DNA from 4 places in the Enterobacter sp. FW301-JW81 genome. Region 3 is predicted to be linked to each of the others. Evidence: predicted binding sites of a transcription regulator. Region 3 holds the regulator's gene; each other region holds the start of a gene.
The links. Region 3 encodes LexA, which represses DNA repair genes until DNA is damaged. Its sites were predicted from a motif close to TNCTGTATGTACATACAGNA; they were not measured.
Positions count from the first base shown of each region.

Region 1: a site for LexA is predicted at 3,430-3,449, ahead of dinB (DNA polymerase IV). Genes of this name have one in related genera too.
Region 2: a site for LexA is predicted at 1,783-1,802, ahead of metR (HTH-type transcriptional regulator MetR). Genes of this name have one in related genera too.
Region 4: a site for LexA is predicted at 3,046-3,065, ahead of AC3WOK_RS00900 (DNA translocase FtsK 4TM domain-containing protein). Genes of this name have one in related genera too.

Region 1 covers NZ_JBYTBA010000005.1:28,220-33,360, reverse strand. Annotated here, with positions in the region: gene frsA (esterase FrsA) at 1-12, opposite strand, end outside; gene gpt (xanthine phosphoribosyltransferase) at 117-575, opposite strand; gene pepD (cytosol nonspecific dipeptidase) at 836-2,293, shown strand; gene dinB (DNA polymerase IV) at 2,354-3,412, opposite strand; gene nqrM ((Na+)-NQR maturation NqrM) at 3,521-3,724, opposite strand; gene nqrF (NADH:ubiquinone reductase (Na(+)-transporting) subunit F) at 3,724-4,947, opposite strand; gene nqrE (NADH:ubiquinone reductase (Na(+)-transporting) subunit E) at 4,958-5,141, opposite strand, start outside.
Region 2 covers NZ_JBYTBA010000011.1:18,773-23,913, reverse strand. Annotated here, with positions in the region: gene AC3WOK_RS22875 (carboxylate/amino acid/amine transporter) at 11-910, shown strand; gene metR (HTH-type transcriptional regulator MetR) at 798-1,751, opposite strand; gene metE (5-methyltetrahydropteroyltriglutamate--homocysteine S-methyltransferase) at 1,867-4,128, shown strand; gene AC3WOK_RS22860 (dienelactone hydrolase family protein) at 4,201-5,007, opposite strand.
Region 3 covers NZ_JBYTBA010000009.1:67,732-72,872, reverse strand. Annotated here, with positions in the region: gene gntU (gluconate transporter) at 1-122, shown strand, start outside; gene plsB (glycerol-3-phosphate 1-O-acyltransferase PlsB) at 240-2,660, opposite strand; gene AC3WOK_RS22010 (diacylglycerol kinase) at 2,815-3,183, shown strand; gene lexA (transcriptional repressor LexA) at 3,292-3,900, shown strand; gene dinF (MATE family efflux transporter DinF) at 3,964-5,141, shown strand, end outside.
Region 4 covers NZ_JBYTBA010000001.1:194,387-199,527, reverse strand. Annotated here, with positions in the region: gene AC3WOK_RS00900 (DNA translocase FtsK 4TM domain-containing protein) at 1-2,968, opposite strand, end outside; gene lrp (leucine-responsive transcriptional regulator Lrp) at 3,104-3,598, opposite strand; gene trxB (thioredoxin-disulfide reductase) at 4,143-5,111, shown strand.

The DNA.
Region 1 (5,141 bases), on a different contig from region 3:
CGCCTGCGTCATTGCGTTGCCTCCATGGATACGTCGTATAGAGACTATTGTAACGCGGTGCAGGCTAAAAAGAACAACGCCCGGCATAGCCGGGCGTGTAAAGTTACGTACTGCTATTAACGGCCTGAAATAGGCGGCACAAAGACCACGCCCATATCCCATGGCTGTTCAATCCAGGTATCCTGCGGGATATCAATCACGTAATCGTCAACCAGTGGGCGGCCCGCCGGTTTCGCGAAGATAGTCACGAAATGCGCTTTTGGATACATTTCGCGGATGGCAACCGCAGTACCGCCGGTATCTACCAGGTCATCAATAACGATGAAACCTTCACCGTCGCCTTCCGCGCGTTTCAGTACGGTCAGCTCGCGCTGGTTGTCATGGTCATAGCTGGAGATGCATACGGTATCGACATGACGAATGCCCAGCTCACGTGCCAGCAGCGCCCCCGGTACCAGACCGCCACGGCTGACGGCAATAATGCCTTTCCACTGTTCGGAAGGCATCAGACGCGCAGCCAGTTTGCGTGCGTGAATCTGCAACATGTCCCAGGTGACGACGTATTTTTCGCTCATGTGAAGTGTCCCAGCCTGTTTTTATACGGCTTAAAAAGTGTTCGAGGGGGAAATAGGTTGCGCGAGATTATAGAGATCTGACGCACTAAAAACCAGTGTTTAGCGCCCTCTGCCTGAGTTTTTACATGCTTTATGCTACCAGCCAGCAGAGAAAGTGGTATTCTCAGTTTCATCTCGCAAGCCTGACTTGTGGTAACTATTAACCTGCTAACCCTGTGACCTGCAACCCTGTTTGCAGCGCCTCGACAAGGAGACTTATCGTGTCTGAACTGTCTCAATTATCTCCGCAGCCGCTGTGGGATATTTTTGCCAAAATCTGCTCCATTCCACACCCTTCCTACCATGAAGAACAGCTTGCCGAACATATTATGGGTTGGGCGAAGGAAAAAGGTCTGCATGCTGAACGTGACCAGGTTGGCAACATTCTGATCCGCAAGCCCGCTACCGCAGGCATGGAAAACCGCAAACCGGTTGTGCTGCAGGCGCACCTGGACATGGTGCCACAGAAGAACAACGACACTGTTCACGACTTCACCAAAGACCCGATTCAACCGTACATCGACGGCGACTGGGTGAAAGCGCGCGGCACTACACTTGGCGCAGATAACGGGATCGGCATGGCCTCTGCGCTGGCCGTGCTGGCTGACGACAGCGTTGAGCACGGTCCGCTGGAAGTGCTGCTGACAATGACCGAAGAAGCGGGTATGGACGGTGCATTCGGTCTGCAGGCTAACTGGCTGCAGGCGGATATTCTGATCAACACCGACTCCGAAGAAGAAGGCGAAATCTACATGGGCTGCGCGGGCGGGATTGATTTCATCTCTACCCTGCCGCTGTCGCGCGAAGCGATCCCTGCCGGTTTCCAGACCTTCAAGCTGACGCTGAAAGGGCTGAAAGGCGGCCACTCCGGCGGTGATATTCACCTGGGCCTGGGGAATGCCAACAAACTGCTGGCGCGCTTCCTGGCAGGCCATGCGGCAGAGCTGGACCTGCGTCTGGTCGATTTCAACGGCGGTACGCTGCGCAACGCGATCCCGCGCGAAGCGTTCGCCACCGTGGCGGTGCCGGCGGCAAAAGCGGACGAGCTGAAAAAACTCTCCAGCGTGTACCTGGATATCCTGAAAAACGAACTGTCAGCAAAAGAGAAAAACCTGACCGTGGTACTGGAATCCGTCTCCACGGATAAAGCCGCGCTGACCGCAAAGTCTCGTGACACCTTCGTTCAGCTGCTGAACGCGACGCCAAACGGCGTGATCCGCAACTCTGACGTGGCGAAAGGCGTGGTGGAAACTTCACTGAACGTTGGCGTAGTAACCATGAGCGACGACAGCGCGGAAATCATTTGCCTGATCCGCTCGCTTATCGACAGCGGTAAAGAGTATGTGGTGAGCATGCTGGAATCTCTGGGCACGCTAGCGGGTGCAAAAACCTCCGCTAAAGGCAGCTACCCGGGCTGGCAGCCGGATGCAAGCTCTCCGGTGATGGCACTGGTGCGCGAAACTTACCAGCGTCTGTTCAACAGCACCCCGAACATCCAGGTGATCCACGCCGGTCTGGAATGTGGCCTGTTCAAGAAGCCGTATCCGGACATGGACATGGTTTCTATCGGGCCAACCATTACCGGACCACACTCGCCGGATGAGCAGATTCATATCGAAAGCGTGGGCCATTACTGGACCCTGCTGACTGAACTGCTGAAAGCGATTCCTGCTAAGTAATACCCTCACCAAGCCCTCTCCCAAAGGGAGAGGGTGTACAACGTCGTGCCACCGGTCTTTTTACAATCCCAATACCAGCTGTCGTTCCAGCTGCGGGTCCAGCAGCGTGACGTGCAACCCCACCAGCCTGACGCCGCGCCCTGCCCGCCGCTCTTCCCATGCCTTTTTCGCCGTCGCAATGAGATCGTCTTTATTCAGACGCGGCCAGACGTGTTCCTGCGTGGTCTGCTGGAAGTCGTTGAATTTTAGCTTGATACCCTGACGGGCAATGAGCAGGTCCGGTTTTACTTTAATTAAGCGTCGTTCCAGCTCCGGGTAGAGCTGTTCTGTGATAATGAATTCGCATTCGGACCAGTCATGAATATCTTCACTGAGGGTTCGCTCAACGCCAACGGATTTCCGTAACCGTTCGCTGTTTACATCGCGATCGTCAATCCCCTGGCTGCGCTCCCACAGCACGCGGCCAAACTTGCCAAAGCGCTTGAGCAGCATGGCGAGATCGCTTCGCTGCACATCTTCGCAGGTGCGTAATCCCATGCTTTCCAGCTTTGCGGCGGAGACTTTTCCCACCCCGGGGATTTTGCCGAGCGGCAGCGTTTTTAAAAATGCAGGCACCTCTTCCGGCGTAATGACGTACTGGCCGTTGGGCTTATTCAAATCGGAGGCAATTTTGGCGAGGAATTTAACGGGCGCGACACCCGCCGATGCGGTCAGATTCAGCTCGTTGAAAATCGTCTGGCGGATCTCCTGAGCCATTAGCGTGGCGGAGCCGTGACAATGCACGCTGTCGGTAACATCCAGATAGGCTTCGTCCAGCGACAGCGGCTCAATCAAAGAGGTATAGCGGGAGAAGATTTCGCGAATATGAACCGAGGCTTCCTTATAGGCGTCAAACCGGCCTGGCAGGAGCGTGAGATGAGGGCAAAGCTTTAAGGCCATCGCCGTCGGCATGGCGCTACGCACGCCAAATATGCGCGCAGGGTAGTTTGCGGTGCTGATGACACCCCGCTGCACGCGGCTGCCGCCAATGGCGATGGGAATATCCCGTAGCGCCGGGTTGTCACGCATCTCCACTGCGGCAAAAAAACAGTCCATATCAACATGGATAATTTTGCGCATAGTAAGCCCTCACTCATTACTGGATAAGTATACAGTAAATAAATGAGAATTGAGAAGCGGATCGAAGAACGCCGGGTGGCGGCGTTGCCTTACCCGGCCTACAAAAACTCAAATAATGCGCTGCTGTTCGCGGGCCATTCTTTTTTTCCGCGCATCGCACGGTTCCGGGCAGTCGCACACCTTCTCCATCCCAATGGAAGAGATGCCGCCGCAGCTGCCCTGGAGGCTTTTCCGCTTAACGATCCAGCCTAACGACATGCCGAAGATGACAAGCACAAAAACCGCAAAGGTTGCCAGAAACGTCAGCATCATCAGCCTCCAAAGTCATCAAGCATGATGTTCTCATCTTCCACGCCAAGATCTTTCAGCATCTTAATCACGGCGGCGTTCATCATCGGCGGCCCACACATATAGAACTCGCAGTCCTCGGGTGCCGGGTGCTGTTTGAGGTAGTTTTCGTACAGCACGTTGTGAATGAACCCCGTGTATCCCGTCCAGCTATCTTCCGGCTGCGGATCGGAGAGCGCCACGTGGAAGGTAAAGTTCGGGTTTTCGCGCGCCAGCTGTTCGAATTCATCATCATAGAACATCTCGCGCAGCGAGCGCGCCCCGTACCAGAAGCTGATCTTACGCTGGCTGCCGAGCCGCTTAAGCTGGTCAAAGATGTGCGAGCGCATCGGGGCCATACCGGCTCCGCCACCGATAAACACCATTTCAGCCTCGGTATCTTTGGCAAAGAACTCGCCGAACGGACCGGAGATCGTCACTTTGTCGCCTGGCTTAAGGGACCAGATATACGACGACATCACGCCCGGCGGCGCGTCCGGCACGTTCGGTGGCGGCGTGGCGATACGCACGTTGAGCATGATAATGCCCTTCTCTTCCGGGTAGTTGGCCATCGAGTAGGCGCGCAGCGTCGGCTCTTTCACCTCGGACACAAAGCGGAAAAGGTTGAATTTGTCCCAGTCGGCGCGGTACTCCTGCGGAACGTCAAAGTCCGCATACGCCACCGTGTGCTCCGGGCACTCAATCTGAATGTATCCCCCGGCGCGGAACGGGACATCTTCCCCTTCCGGCACCCGCAGCTTCAGCTCTTTAATAAAGGTGGCTTTGTTATCATTAGAGATAACCTCGCACTCCCATTTTTTAACGCCGAATATCTCTTCCGGCAGCTCAATCTTCATGTTCTGCCGCACCGCGACCTGGCAGGCGAGACGGCAGCCCTCTTTTGCCTCACGTTTTGTGATATGCGCCAGTTCGGTTGGCAGAATATCGCCACCGCCCTCTTTCACCGTCACGCGGCACTGCCCGCAGGAGCCGCCGCCGCCGCAGGCTGAGGAGACAAAAATGCCGTTACCGGAGAGCGTATTGAGGAGTTTATCCCCCGCCGGCGTGCGGATCTGATGCTGCGGCTCGTCGTTGATATCAATCACCACGTCGCCGGAATTCACCAGCTTCGCGCGCGCCGCCAAAATGAGCCCTGACAGCACCAGTACAATCAGCGTGAACATCACCACGCCAAGAATAATTTCCATCTGTAAGCCCTTATAGCTGCACGCCGGAGAAGGACATAAAGCCCAGCGCCATCAACCCGGTGGTGATAAAGGTGATCCCTAAGCCACGCAGCCCAGCAGGCACGTTGGCATATTTCATTTTTTCGCGGATCCCCGCCATGGTGACAATCGCCAGCATCCAGCCGATGCCGGAGCCGAAGCCGTAGACGACGGAT
Region 2 (5,141 bases), on a different contig from region 3:
GACAAGCATTGTGGCGCTACTCATTATCACCACTATCCTGTGGGCCTTCTCCTTTAGCCTGATTGGCGAATACCTTGCCGGTTCAGTCGACAGCTACTTCTCGGTGCTGATGCGCGTGGGGCTGGCGGCGCTGGTGTTCCTGCCGTTTCTGCGTACGCGCGGGCAATCGTTGAAAACGATCGTGCTGTATATGCTGGTGGGGGCGATGCAGCTCGGCATCATGTATCTGTTTAGCTTCCGGGCTTACGTCTACCTGTCCGTCTCTGAATTCCTGCTGTTCACCGTGCTTACGCCGCTCTATATCACGCTAATCTACGATTTGCTCAGCAAGCGCCGCCTGCGCTGGGGATACCTGCTGAGCGCGGCACTGGCGGTGATCGGCGCGGCGATTATTCGCTATGACAAAGTCAGCGATCACTTCTGGACCGGGCTAATGTTCGTCCAGCTCGCCAACATCAGTTTTGCCATCGGCATGGTGGGCTACAAGCGCCTGATGGAAACCCGTCCGATGCCGCAGCATAACGCATTTGCCTGGTTCTATATGGGGGCCGCGATTATCGCGGTGGCGGCGTGGTTTATGCTCGGTAACCCGCAAAAGCTGCCGACCACCGCCGTGCAGTGGGGCGTTCTGGTCTGGCTGGGCGTTGTGGCATCAGGGCTGGGGTATTTCATGTGGAACTACGGCGCTACTCAGGTAGACGCCGGTACGCTGGGGATCATGAACAACGTGCATGTCCCGGCAGGGCTACTGGTCAACCTCGCCATCTGGCAGCAACAGCCGCACTGGCCGAGCTTCATTATTGGGGGAACGGTGATCCTGGCTTCGCTGTGGGTCCATCGACGCTGGGTCGCTCCGCGCTCCGCACAAACGGAAGATGGTCGCACGCGTGGTTCCGCGCTGAGCGAATAAACGCCTCCGTAATCGGCTGACGCTGCTCGCCATCGCGCACGGCGGCGTACAGCCTGCTCCACAGTCCTTCACCCAGGGTTTTGGTGACCACCAGACCCTGGCGTTCAAAACTCTCCACCACCCAGTGCGGCAATGCCGCGATGCCCATTCTTGCCGCCACCATCTGAATCAACAGCAGGGTGTTATCCACGCTTTTCAGCTGCGGGCTAATGCCTGCCGGCTGCAGGAAGTGACGCCAGATATCCAGACGACTGCGCTGAACCGGGTAAATCAGCAGCGTTTCTGTCGCCAGATCTTCCGGCGTGATGCGCGTTTTAGCTGCCAGCGGATGGTCCGGCGCCAGCACCAGGCGCACTTCATAATCAAACATCGGCGAATAGTGCAGGCCGCTGCGCGGCAGTATGTCGGAGGTCATGACCAGATCCAGCTCGCCCTGCTGGAGCGAGGGCTGCGGGTCGAACGTCACGCCGGATTTAAAGTCCATCTCTACCTGCGGCCACTTCTGGCGGAAGTTCTCAAGCGCGGGGGTCAGCCATTGAATACAGCTGTGGCATTCAATGGCGATACGCAGCTTGGTCTGCTGCGGTTCGTTACACGCCTGCAGCGCGCTGGCGATCTGCGGCAGCACCTGATTCGCCAGCTGCAGCAGGATCTCGCCCTGAGGCGTAAAGCGCAGCGGCTGGCTCTTACGCACAAAAAGACGAAATCCAAGGCGCTGTTCCAGATCGCTGAACTGGTGAGAAAGGGCGGACTGGGTCTGATGCAGCGTGGCTGCCGCCGCCGCGAGCGAGCCGCAGTTCCGCAACGCTTGTAGCGTTTTCAGGTGTTTTATCTCGATCATGAAAGTCCTTCACTTCGCCATGAACATTTTGCGCTTGAGGAATATACAGTACCTGCCAATTATAGATGTGTAAACATCTGGACGTCTAAATAACGAATTTCACAAGGGGCATACCATGACAATCCGCAATCACACTCTCGGTTTCCCTCGCGTTGGCCTGCGTCGCGAGCTGAAAAAAGCGCAAGAAAGCTACTGGGCGGGTAACGCCACCCGTGAAGAACTGCTGGCGGTGGGACGCGAGCTGCGCGCCCGTCACTGGGATCAGCAAAAACAGGCGGGCATTGACCTGCTGCCGGTGGGCGATTTCGCCTGGTACGACCATGTTCTGACGACCAGCCTGCTGCTTGGCAACGTGCCGGCTCGTCATCAGAACAAAGATGGATCGGTAGATATCGATACCCTGTTCCGCATCGGCCGTGGCCGTGCGCCGACGGGTGAGCCAGCGGCAGCGGCGGAAATGACCAAGTGGTTTAACACCAACTATCACTATATGGTGCCGGAATTCGTAAAAGGCCAGCAGTTCAGGCTGACCTGGACGCAGCTTCTGGATGAAGTGGACGAAGCGCTGGCGCTGGGCCACCAGGTGAAACCGGTGCTGCTTGGGCCGGTAACGTACCTGTGGCTGGGTAAAGTCAAGGGCGAGCAGTTTGACCGGCTCAGCCTGCTGAAGGATATTCTGCCGGTCTACAAACAGGTGCTGATTGAGCTGGGCAAGCGCGGCATTCAGTGGGTGCAAATCGACGAACCTGCGCTGGTGCTTGAACTGCCGCAGGAGTGGCTCGATGCCTTCAAACCGGCGTATGACGCGCTTAGCGGTCAGGTAAAACTTCTGCTGACCACCTATTTCGAAGGCGTGACGCCGAACCTGAAGACCATTACCGCGCTGCCGGTTCAGGGCCTGCACGTTGACCTCGTACACGGTAAGGACGATGTCGCGGAGCTGCACAAGCGCTTGCCAGCGGACTGGCTGCTCTCCGCTGGCCTGATCAACGGCCGTAACGTCTGGCGCGCCGATCTCACCGAGAAATACGCCCAGATTAAGGACATCGTCGGTAAGCGTGAGCTTTGGGTAGCATCTTCCTGTTCGCTGCTGCATAGCCCGATCGATCTGAGCGTGGAAACGCGTCTGGATGCCGAAGTAAAAAGCTGGTTTGCCTTCGCGCTGCAAAAATGTGAAGAGCTGGTCCTGCTGCGCGACGCGCTCAACAGTGGCGACACGGCGGCTATTGCCAAATGGAGCGCACCGATTCAGGCGCGTCGTCACTCGGCTCGTGTCCATAACCCGGCGGTGGAAAAACGCCTGGCGGCCATCACCGCCCAGGACAGCCAGCGTCAGAGCCCGTATGAGGTGCGCGCCGAAGCGCAGCGCGCCCGCTTCAACTTGCCCGCGTGGCCGACCACTACAATTGGTTCCTTCCCGCAGACCACCGAGATCCGCGGCCTGCGTCTGGACTTCAAAAAGGGCAATCTGGATGCGAATCACTACCGCACCGGTATCGCTGAACACATCAAACAGGCGATTATCGAGCAGGAACGTCTGGGTCTGGACGTGCTGGTGCACGGTGAGGCCGAGCGTAACGACATGGTGGAATACTTCGGTGAACATCTGGACGGTTTCGTGTTTACCCAGAACGGCTGGGTGCAGAGCTACGGCTCCCGCTGCGTGAAGCCACCGGTGGTCATTGGTGACGTCAGCCGTCCGGAAGCGATCACCGTGGAGTGGGCGAAATACGCGCAGTCCCTGACGGACAAGCCGGTGAAAGGCATGCTCACCGGTCCGGTAACAATTCTTTGCTGGTCCTTCCCGCGTGAAGACGTGACCCGTGAAACCATCGCGAAGCAAATTGCGCTGGCGCTGCGTGACGAAGTGGCCGATCTCGAAGCCGCAGGCATTGGCATCATCCAGATTGACGAACCGGCGCTGCGCGAAGGCTTGCCGCTGCGCCGCAGCGACTGGGATGCGTATTTACAGTGGGGCGTGGAAGCGTTCCGCATCAACGCCGCGGTCGCGAAGGACGACACCCAGATCCACACCCACATGTGTTACTGCGAATTTAACGACATCATGGATTCGATTGCCGCGCTGGACGCTGACGTGATCACCATCGAGACCTCGCGTTCAGACATGGAGCTGCTGGAGTCGTTTGAAGAGTTCGACTATCCGAATGAGATTGGGCCGGGCGTGTACGACATTCACTCCCCGAACGTGCCTAGCGTGGAGTGGATTGAAGCCCTGCTGAAAAAAGCGGCTCAGCGCATTCCGGCAGAGCGCCTGTGGGTAAACCCGGACTGCGGACTGAAAACCCGCGGCTGGCCGGAAACCCGCGCGGCGCTGGCCAACATGGTGAAAGCGGCGCAGAACTTGCGTCAGGCGTAACGGATCTGCATTGCCGGGTGGCACCCGGCCTACCTGAAGGCCCGGTAAGGCGTAACTGCCACCGGGCTTTTTTTACGCTTTTTTCCCGCCGTACTGGTTAAACCACGCCAGCATCCGCTGCCAGCCATCTTTGGCTGATTCTGCATGATAGCTCGGACGATAATCGGCGTTAAACGCATGTCCGGCATCCGGGTACACCACAATCTCCGCCTTCGCATTGGCCGCGCGGAGCGCATGGCGCATGGTCTCTACCGAATCCAGCGAAATACCGGTGTCCTGACCGCCGTACAGCCCTAACACCGGGGCATTTAACTCAGTGGCGATATCCACGGGATGTTTCGGTGAATTCAGCGTCTTTTCACCCACCAGTTTACCGTACCAGGCGACAGCGGCTTTGAGCTGCGGGTTATGTGCGGCATACAGCCAGCTAATGCGACCGCCCCAGCAGAAACCGGTGACCAGCAGACGGTGTGGATCGCCCCCGTTGCGCGCCGCCCAGCTGGCAACGTGGTCGAGATCGGCCAGCACCTGTGCGTCAGGAACCTTGCTGACCAGGTTGCTGAGCAGCGTGGGAATATCGCTGTAGTCGTTCGGATCGCCCTGACGGAAGTAGAGCTCTGGAGCAACGGCCAGATACCCTTCCAGCGCCAGCCGGCGGCAGAGGTCGCGAATGTGTTCGTGAACGCCAAAAATCTCCTGAATCACAATCACGATGGGCAGCGGGCCGTCTGCCGATTTTGGCCGTGCGTGATAAGCTGGCATATTCTCCCCCTGCGAGGGAATGGAGGTCTCACCCGCCGTAATTTCCGCTTCTGGCGTCGACACGATGGTTGAAGCATGTGGGGCCGCAGCAGGTGCAAAACCGGTTTTTTCAGTCATGGCATTCTCCGTACCAATGAGTTAGCGCAAAGGTAAATATAGACACCAGGTTAACAACTCACAGTGCCTTAAACGGTCTATCTTTTGTGCAGCACATGACGATATAACTTGTTAATGTGATGTAAATCACTTTT
Region 3 (5,141 bases):
TGTTCGGTAAATTCACCGGCGCCACCGAAGCGCAGACCCTGAAAACCTGGACGCTGATGGAAACCATCCTCGGCACGACGGGTGCGATTGTCGGGATGATTGCCTTTACGCTGCTGAGCTAAATGCGGTGATTTAAAACGGCTTAAAAATAAGGCCCGGTAGCGTTAGCGCTTACCGGGCCTTTTTATTATGCAGACAGCAGGCCGGGAAAGGTGAGACCACCACCCGGCGTTTTCACATCATTCGCCCTGCGTGGCGCTCTCAATCGTCAAACGCACGTCCGAGGTGATCAGCTCTGCCAGCATCTGGTATACCTTCAGCGTCTCTTCCGGTTCGGCATCGCCCGTATCGCTGATAAAGCCTTCGTCACGCAGCGTCAGCACCAGGGAACTGAAGACCGCTTTGTCGAAGAATTCAGGGGCGTTAATGCCGTGCAGAACGGACAGGCGCTGTGCCAGCGTCCGGCTCTCTTTTTCCAGCGTACCGCGGTTGATAGACGGGTTCGCACTCAGCAGCCAGAAGGTAATGGCGTAGCGCTGCAGCGTTTCGCGCGCACCGGCCGCCAGCAGCTGCAGGGTACGGGAGCGTGACGGATTGATGTGCAGCTCGTCATTCGTGACGGTGATCAGCCCCTGGCGGCGCAGTTCTTCCGTCAGTTTGTCCAGCTCGCCCGCCAGCTCTTCTTTGCTCCAGCGCAGGAACAGCTCCGCTTTCAGCATCGGGTAGAGCGTATCAACGTGACGCAATAGCTCCTGACGCGAGATGCGGCGATGCTGGGTGATGATGGCCGCCATGAGCGACGGCAGCATCAGCATATGGGTGATGTTGTTGCGGTAGTACGTCATCAGCACTGCCTGCTCGCGCGGCAGAATGATGATGTCGCCGATCGTGTCTTTTTCGACTTCAAACTTGTTCATCTGCAGCGCGTGATCGATAAGCTCACTGGCGGTCGCAGAAGGCACGGTTGAATCGACCGAATATGGCACGTTGCGCATCATATCCAGATAGCAATCCAGCTGTTCCGTCAGCTGTTCACGGGTCAGCGAGCGCTGGCGCGAAGCGAGAAGCGCCGTACAGCACAGGTTCATGGCGTTAGCCGCCCCGGCGTTGTTAATGCGCACCATCAACTCGGACGCAATGCCGTTGACCGTTGGCGTCAGCCAGGCCGGACGGATCGCTTCGATAGGGTCGATGGACTCGCGCCACTCCGGAACGTGATGGTTCAGATACGTCATCAGCGGCATCGGCTCGCCAAAGTTCACGTAGCCCTGGCCCAGGTTGCGTAACTTGCTCAGGCCGCGCAGCATCTGCGGCAGGCTCTCTTTCTCTTTGGTCGCACCGCGCAGCTCTTTGGCGTAAGTGCCCACTTCCATTACGTGCTCATAGCCAATGTAGATTGGCACCAGCGTGATGGGACGGGTTCCTCCGCGCAGCATGGCCTGAATGGTCATCGACAGCGTGCCGGTCTTAGGATCGAGCAGACGTCCGGTACGGGAACGGCCGCCCTCCACGAAGTACTCCACGGAATAGCCGCGGCTGAACAGCTCGCCGAGATATTCACGGAATACGGTGGAGTAGAGCTTGTTGCCCTTAAAGGTACGCCGGATAAAGAAGGCGCCCAGGCGGCGGAAAATCGGGCCTGCTGGCCAGAAGTTCAGGTTGATGCCGGCAGCGATGTGCGGCGGCACCAGCCCCTGGTGATAGAGGACATAGGAAAGAAGCAGGTAGTCCATGTGGCTGCGGTGGCAGGGAACATAGACAATTTCATGGCCATCGTGCGCCAGCTGACGTACGCGCTCGGCGTTATGAACGTTGATGCCCTGGTAGAGGCGGTTCCAGGTAAAGCCGAGAATACGATCGGAAAGGCGGATCATCTCGTAAGAGAAGTTCGCTGCAATCTCTTCCATCAGCGCAATGGCGTTCTGCTGGGCTTTCTCATGCGAAATTTTCTTGCTGCGCGCTTCGTCTTCTACGGCGCGGGCAATCGCTTTGGAAGCCAGCAGCTTGTTGAACAGATCCTGACGCGCCGGGAGGCGTGGCCCTACGGCAGCCAGGCGCTGACGGGCGAAGTGCATACGCGCCACGCGCGCCAGTTTTTGCGCGATGATCTTGTCGGTGCCGTGCTCGTCCGCCATTCGACGCAGCGAAACGGAAGGCGAGAAGCGCACAAAGCTGTCGCGTCCCAGCCAGGAGACCGCGAAGAATTTCTGGATGCCGTTAAGCATGCGCAGCGGTGGATTCTCTTCACCTTTTTCACGGCCCGGACGGCGACCAAACATCACCGATACCGGCACCATCTGCACATCCAGGTCAGGATTGCTGCGGTGCAGGTCGAGATAGTCATGGAACAGCTTGATGGACTCTTCTTTTGGCGTGTAATAGGTAAACACGCGAGGTCCGCCATGAATGAACACGTAGCGCGGCAGCAGGGTGCCGTCAACTTCCAGCGGTTCAAGCGGGTCAGGTAGGTCATGCGCCAGACACTGGGCGCGAAGCGTCAGTAAGTCTGCCTTCGAGTTATAAGGCAAAACGTACATAATAGGACGCGACGTATCGAGCCCCAATTCCAGCGCGGGTTCTGCTGGGATAGACTTGCTTTTTACCAGGATGCTTAATGGTAAATTAAGTAATTTGTAGTAAATTCGTGGCCAGCCGGACATAAACGATGTAAAGCCTCTGGTTAATAATGCAATTGCGGCGCAAGGATAACAGAAAGCGCGCAAAATTTCTGTTGTTACCCGTCATACTTCAAGCGGCAGCGAAACGCGCTACAGCTATAGTTACTGACGCTATTTCCAATAAAAGGTTCTTTTAATGGCCAATAATACCACTGGGTTAACTCGAATCATCAAAGCCGCCGGCTATTCCTGGAAAGGTTTCCGCGCCGCGTGGATCAATGAAGCCGCTTTTCGCCAGGAGGGCGTCGCCGCTATCATCGCGGTGATTATCGCCTGTTTCCTTGATGTTGATGCAATAACACGCGTACTTCTGATCGGCTCCGTGCTTCTGGTGATGATAGTGGAAATTCTTAATAGCGCTATTGAGGCTGTTGTTGACCGTATCGGCTCTGATTTCCACGAACTCGCTGGCCGGGCAAAAGACATGGGCTCTGCTGCCGTGCTGCTGTCAATTATTACTGCCGTTATCACCTGGGTCACGCTGCTTTGGTCACATTTCCGATGAGCCTCGAGGAATAATTAAGTCCCTGGTTTTTTGTGCAGTTTTTGGTTCCAAAATCGCCTTTGACTGTATATACTCACAGCATAACTGTATATACACCCAGGGGGCGGAATGAAAGCGTTAACGACCAGGCAGCAAGAGGTGTTTGATCTCATCCGGGATCATATCGGCCAGACGGGTATGCCACCCACGCGTGCGGAAATCGCGCAGCGTCTGGGCTTCCGTTCTCCGAATGCTGCCGAAGAACACCTGAAAGCGCTGGCACGTAAGGGCGTGATTGAGATTGTTTCGGGCGCGTCACGTGGTATCCGCCTGCTGGTGGAAGAAGAGACGGGCATTCCGCTGGTGGGGCGCGTTGCTGCGGGTGAGCCTTTACTGGCACAGCAGCATATTGAAGGCCACTATCAGGTCGATCCAGCCATGTTCAAACCGAGCGCTGATTTCCTGCTGCGCGTAAGCGGTATGTCAATGAAAGACATCGGTATTCTTGACGGCGATCTGCTTGCGGTTCACAAAACGCAGGATGTGCGCAACGGCCAGGTCGTGGTCGCACGCATCGATGACGAAGTCACCGTCAAGCGCCTTAAAAAGCAGGGTAACACCGTCCAGCTGTTGCCTGAAAACAACGAGTTCTCCCCGATTGTGGTGGATCTCCGTGAACATAACTTCTCTATCGAAGGACTGGCGGTTGGGGTTATTCGCAACGGTGAATGGCTTTAATCTCTTCCTGACAGGCTACGGCTCCGCTGTAGCCTGATTCATTTTCTGCTCCCGGTATTTTTCATGTCACTGCTGACGGCATCCGATAAGGCATTGTGGCGTCTTGCTCTGCCAATGATTTTCTCCAATATCACCGTGCCCTTGCTGGGTCTGGTCGATACTGCCGTTATTGGTCATCTTGATTCGCCTGTTTATCTTGGCGGCGTGGCGATTGGCGCGACGGCAACCAGCTTCCTGTTTATGCTGCTGCTCTTTTTGCGCATGAGCACCACCGGACTGACCGCACAGGCTTATGGCGCAAAAGATCCGCTGCGTCTGGCTCGCGCGCTGGTGCAGCCGCTGATACTTGCGCTTGGCGCGGGGGCGTTAATCGTTTTACTGCGCGCTCCCCTGATTGACCTTGCGCTTCATATCGTTGGCGGCAGCGAAGCGGTACTGGAGCAGGCGCGACGTTTTCTTGAAATCCGCTGGCTCAGCGCGCCCGCCTCGCTGGCTAACCTGGTTCTGCTGGGCTGGCTCCTGGGCGTACAGTACGCCCGTGCACCGGTGATTTTGCTGGTAGTGGGTAACCTTCTCAACATCGTGCTGGATATCTGGCTGGTGATGGGTCTGCATATGAACGTGCAGGGTGCGGCACTGGCGACCGCGATTGCAGAATACGGAACCTTTATTATTGGTTTGTGGATGGTCTGGCGCGTTCTGGCGATGCGCGGGATCTCCCTTGCGCTGCTTAAAACCGCCTGGCGCGGGAATATCCGTAAGCTGCTGGCGCTCAACCGTGACATCATGCTGCGCTCGCTGCTTCTTCAGCTCTGTTTCGGCGCGCTGACGGTTTTCGGGGCCCGGCTGGGGCCCGAAATCGTCGCGGTCAACGCGGTATTGATGACGCTTCTGACCTTTACCGCCTACGCGCTGGACGGCTTTGCCTATGCGGTTGAAGCGCATTCTGGGCAGGCGTATGGCGCGCGCGAAAGCGGGCAGCTACAGGATGTCTGGCGGGCAGCCTGCCGTCAGTCGGGACTGGTCGCGCTGGCGTTTGGTCTGGTTTATGCCTGTTTTGGCGAGCAGATTGTGGCGTTACTCACCTCTCTTTCTTCACTGCGCGAGCTGGCGGGCCATTACCTTATCTGGCAGGTGATTTTACCGGTGGTCGGCGTCTGGTGTTATCTCCTGGACGGCATGTTTATCGGTGCGACGCGCGGAGCCGAAATGCGTAACAGCATGGCTGTCGCGGCGGCCGG
Region 4 (5,141 bases), on a different contig from region 3:
TGCGCACCGCCTGGGCGATTTTTTCGTTATAACCGGCCAGGTTACGCACGCCCAACGCAGACATCAGCTTGTATCGGCGCTCCATCTCATTCACGCTCCAGCGCAGGGCGTTGGCGGCGTCTTTCATGTCGGTGACGACTTCAGTCAGCAGGTGCGGAATACCTTCGTAGACCGACAGTTCGAGCATTTTCGGGTCGATCATGATGAAACGCACATCTTCCGGCTGCGCTTTATAGAGCATGCTGAGGATCATGGCGTTCACCCCGACGGACTTACCGGAACCGGTCGTACCGGCCACCAGCAGGTGAGGCATTTTCGCGAGGTCTGCCACAACAGGATCGCCGGCAATGTCTTTCCCCAGCACCACGGTCAGCGGAGAGGGGTTATCGCGGAACTTGGTGTTATCCAGCACTTCACGCAGGTAGACGGTCTGACGTTTCTTGTTCGGCAGCTCAAGACCAACATAGGGCTTACCCGGTATAACTTCCACCACGCGCACCGCAACGGTCGACAGGGAGCGCGCCAGGTCACGGGACAGGTTAGAAATACGCGCGGCTTTTACGCCAGGCGCCAGGTTCAGTTCGAAACGGGTAATGACAGGACCCGGTGAATAGTTCACTACATCCGCCTTGATACGGAAATCAGCCAGACGCGCTTCCACCAGTCGCGCCATCTGCTCCAGCGCGAATGTGTCGACCGGTTCTACCTCTGACGGCGGCGGTGTTAACAGATCCAGAGACGGCAGCGGCGTGCTTGGACGCTGCAGCGGGCGGCTATCACCGTTACGCATCAGCAGCGGGTGAATCAGACTTTCCTGCGGCTGCGGAGCAGGCTGCTGGAACTGCGGCGGTTGCTGCGGCTGTGCGTAAGCCTGCGGAGCCGGCTGCTGAGGCTGCGGGGCATAGGACTGCTGCACAGGAGCGGGTTGCTGGCGCACAGGTTCAACTTCAGGCATCACGCTCGGGGTAAATAACGGCTCGCTCGGGCCATCATCCACCAGATCTTTCATCGGTGAGAATTCAAAATCCGACAGCGAGAACGGATTTGCGCCAGCAGGTTGTTCACCGGAATAGCGCTGCTGCTGGGTAGCGGCAAACTGGCGCGCTAATTCGGCTTCTGCCGCGTCATCTTCGTCTTCGAGCACAGGCTCATCGTGCTGATATTGCTCACCGTAGCGTTGATTCTGCTGCGCAGCAAACTGGCGAGCCAGCTCTTCCTGCTGCATTTCATCGACGTCATCTTCGTACTCAGGCTCGCGTGCTTTTTCTTCGGCCATGCGCTGGGAAGGCAGCTTGATCCCATAAGAGGCAAGCTCACGACGGGTCGGAACGCGAACGCGGTTAGGACGAGGCAGTTGCGGACCAATCCCCTCCTTCACCTGAGGACGCGGCGCCCCACCGGTTGCCAGACTAAAGACAGGTGCAGCCACGGCCGCCGCCGCGGTAGCCTGCTTAACGCTTTCCGCTACGGGTGCAACAACAGGCGTCGCGTCGACCGGCGGAACAGAAACAGAAGGCGCTTTCGAAACGGGTTCCTGCACCGGTTCAGGCACCGGCTGATACCAGGCCGCCAGCTGCTCGCGTTCACGCGCTCGTCGCTCTTCGACTTCTTCGAAATAGTACAGCGGTGGGCGCGCGGGCTTCACCTCTTCCACAATTTCGGGCTCAGACTCAGGCTGCGGTGCGGCATAAGGTTGCACAGGTTCAACCGGTTCAGGCACATATTCCTGATAGGGTTGAGCCACAGGCTGCTCGTATTGTGGATAGCTTTCTGGTTCATACGCAGGCTGCGGCGGCTGATAAGGTTGCTGCCACTGCTCCTGCTGCACGGGAATATAGCTTTCTGGTTCAGGCGCAATGACCGGTTCCGGGGTGTGAACACCCGGAGCAGTCTGCCAGTCAACCTGCGGCTGCTGAATAACGGATTCCGGCGGTGAAACCGGCGCAGACGGCATCACGGCTTCAACAGGCGCGGCATAGGCCTGAGCAGCGGTCGTCGCGGCTGCGGCTGCGGCAACCGGCTCGGTGACCGAGTGGCCGTTTAACAGCGGATCGTATTCGTCAAAGTCGCCGGGGGTGGCCCGGCTGCCGGAGAAGAGCACATCGTCAGGATCGACGGCAGCGCCCGCAGCGCGGTACGCTACCTGCTCGTCTTCATCCATGCGTTTACCGGAGAAGAGCGCCGCATCGGTTTTACGGCCTAGCGGGTTAGCAAATTTCTCAGCAACACGCTGGCGACGCGCCAGCGCGCCACGCAGAATTCGAGCACGACGAGATTCGCGACGCTGCACAGGGGCATCGTCTTCCTCTTCATCTTCGTATTCATCTTCATCAACCCACGTATCGTCACGGCGGGTACGGTTGCTGGCGAAGGTCAGAATAGTGAGGATAAAACTGCCAATCTTTTCGGCAATGCTCACCCAGGACCAGCCGGTGAATAACGTCAGCCCCGCCGCCCAGATGCACAGCAGCGCCAGCGTGCCGCCGCTGCTGTGCAGCATTGGCTGCAGCGCAGAACTCAACAGGCTGCCAATCACCCCGCCCGAGGCGAAGTACCAGATATCATCCGCATTGATCGCCGCCAGACCACATGAGGTGAGGATCAGCGCCAGCGCGCCAATCAGGCGCAGCGACACGGCGAAATAGTCGATGTAATCATCGTTCTGACGATGACGCCACGCAAACCAGCATCCGCCAATGATAATGACCGGAAGGGTGTAGGCCATCACACCGAAAATGAAAAATAGCGTGTCCGCAAGCCAGGCACCGGGTACGCCGCCTAAATTATGGATAGGCTCATGCCATGCAGTTTGTGACCAGCTGGGATCTGAGGGGTTGAAACTGAGTAAGGCTGCCATCAGCCAGACGGCAAAAAGGGCAATAACAATCAGCAAAGCCTCGAGGAGACGACGTCCGCTGCTTAGCTTCGATAGTGTGACTTCTTTGTCTTCAGTGTATTCCTGGCTCAAGAAAGGCTCTCCAGGTATCAGGCATATCCTGCCTGTTTGCTAAAACGGACAACAGCGCCGGGACTCCCCGGCACTGTTGCTGTATGGATTAACAGGAGTGTAATCAAACTACGCTGATTTTGCACCTGTTCCGTGTTAGCGCGTCTTAATAACCAGACGATTGCTCTGTTTGACCTCTTCCATCACCACATACGTACGGGTGTCGTTCACGCCTGGCAGACGCAGCAGGGTTTCCCCCAGCAGCTTACGGTAGGCGGACATATCAGGCACACGGGTTTTCAACAGGTAGTCGAAATCACCGGAAACCAGGTGACACTCTTGAATTTCTTCAAGTTTTTGTACAGCGGCGTTAAATTGCTCAAACACATCCGGTGCACCACGATTCAGAGTAATCTCAACAAATACCAGAAGTGAGGCATCCAGATAATGCGGGTTCAGCAGAGCCGTATAGCCCTGAATAAAACCCTGTCTTTCCAGTCGGCGCACACGCTCAAGGCACGGCGTCGGGGAAAGTCCCACACGTTTTGAAAGCTCGACGTTGGAAATACGCCCATCCTTTTGCAATTCATTAAGAATGTTACGATCGATACGGTCGAGATCTTTGCCAGGGCGCTTCTTGCTATCTACCATTATTATTGTCTCTCTGTATTCCTTCCCTACTCCTGCCTGGACCCTGTGCACATCACTGTTCAGAGCCTGTACCCGTTAGTCATCACATCGCCTGGTTTTGTATTAGACGCGATGCGGATTCGGGTTCTGTTGGTAAGAAGACCGTTGCCCAAAGGCAGTCACCAACATCACGTATGGCGTCTGTCCACGCCATGCGTAGATTTCACTGACCCGGTAAAAATGGCATTTACGTGCATGCCTATGCGGCATACGGTTAACGCGGTTTTTTTTCTTCCTTGAATGTTTTCGCAAAAGCGCAGGGGATTGTCAAAGCAAAACATCGTTTTTTAGTACAACATGCCGGATATTCATTACGGCAGGGTATTAATCCTCATTTTATTGCCTTACAAACGACCGATTTTCAGGAGAAAGCCTGATGCTATCGCGCGTCATTCATCGTCCGTAGCTATTACATGGATTGATAACAAAATTGCTGCGCTCTTTTTTTACGACAACAAATTCCCTACAATCCTGCCAAATGTCTGCCAACAACAATGGGGATCTCATGGGCACGGCCAAACACAGTAAGCTGCTAATCCTTGGTTCTGGACCTGCGGGATATACCGCAGCGGTCTATGCTGCACGCGCTAACCTGCAACCGGTATTAATCACCGGCATGGAAAAAGGCGGTCAGCTGACCACCACCACCGAAGTGGAAAACTGGCCAGGCGATCCGAACGACCTGACCGGGCCGCTGCTGATGGAACGTATGCACGAGCATGCCGCTAAATTCGAAACCGAAATTCTGTTCGACCACATTAACAAGGTCGATCTGCAGAACCGTCCGTTCCGCCTGACGGGTGACAGCGGCGAATACACCTGTGATGCGCTGATCGTCGCAACCGGTGCCTCTGCCCGTTACCTCGGTCTGCCATCCGAAGAAGCGTTCAAAGGCCGCGGCGTCTCTGCCTGCGCAACCTGTGACGGTTTCTTCTACCGCAATCAGAAGGTCGCGGTCATCGGCGGCGGCAACACCGCAGTCGAAGAAGCGCTGTACCTGGCGAACATTGCCTCAGAAGTGCACCTGATCCACCGTCGCGACACCTTCCGCGCGGAGAAGATCCTGATCAAACGTCTGATGGATAAAGTGGCAAGCGGCAACATCGTGCTGCACACCAACCGTACCCTCGAAGAAGTCACGGGCGACCAGATGGGCGTTGCCGGTCTGCGTATCCGTGATACCCAGAACACCGACAACGTCGAAACGCTGGAAGTGGCTGGCCTGTTTGTGGCAATCGGTCACAGCCCGAACACCGCCATCTTCGACGGTCAGCTGGAGCTGGAAAACGGCTACATTAAAGTGCAGTCTGGCATTCACGGTAACGCGACCCAAACCAGTATCCCGGGCGTGTTCGCGGCCGGCGACGTGATGGACCACATTTACCGCCAGGCGATTACTTCTGCGGGCACCGGCTGTATGGCCGCGCTGGACGCCGAACGCTACCTCGACGGACTGGCTGAACAAGGTAAATAATCTTTACAAGTCAGTAACAAACGTAAATAA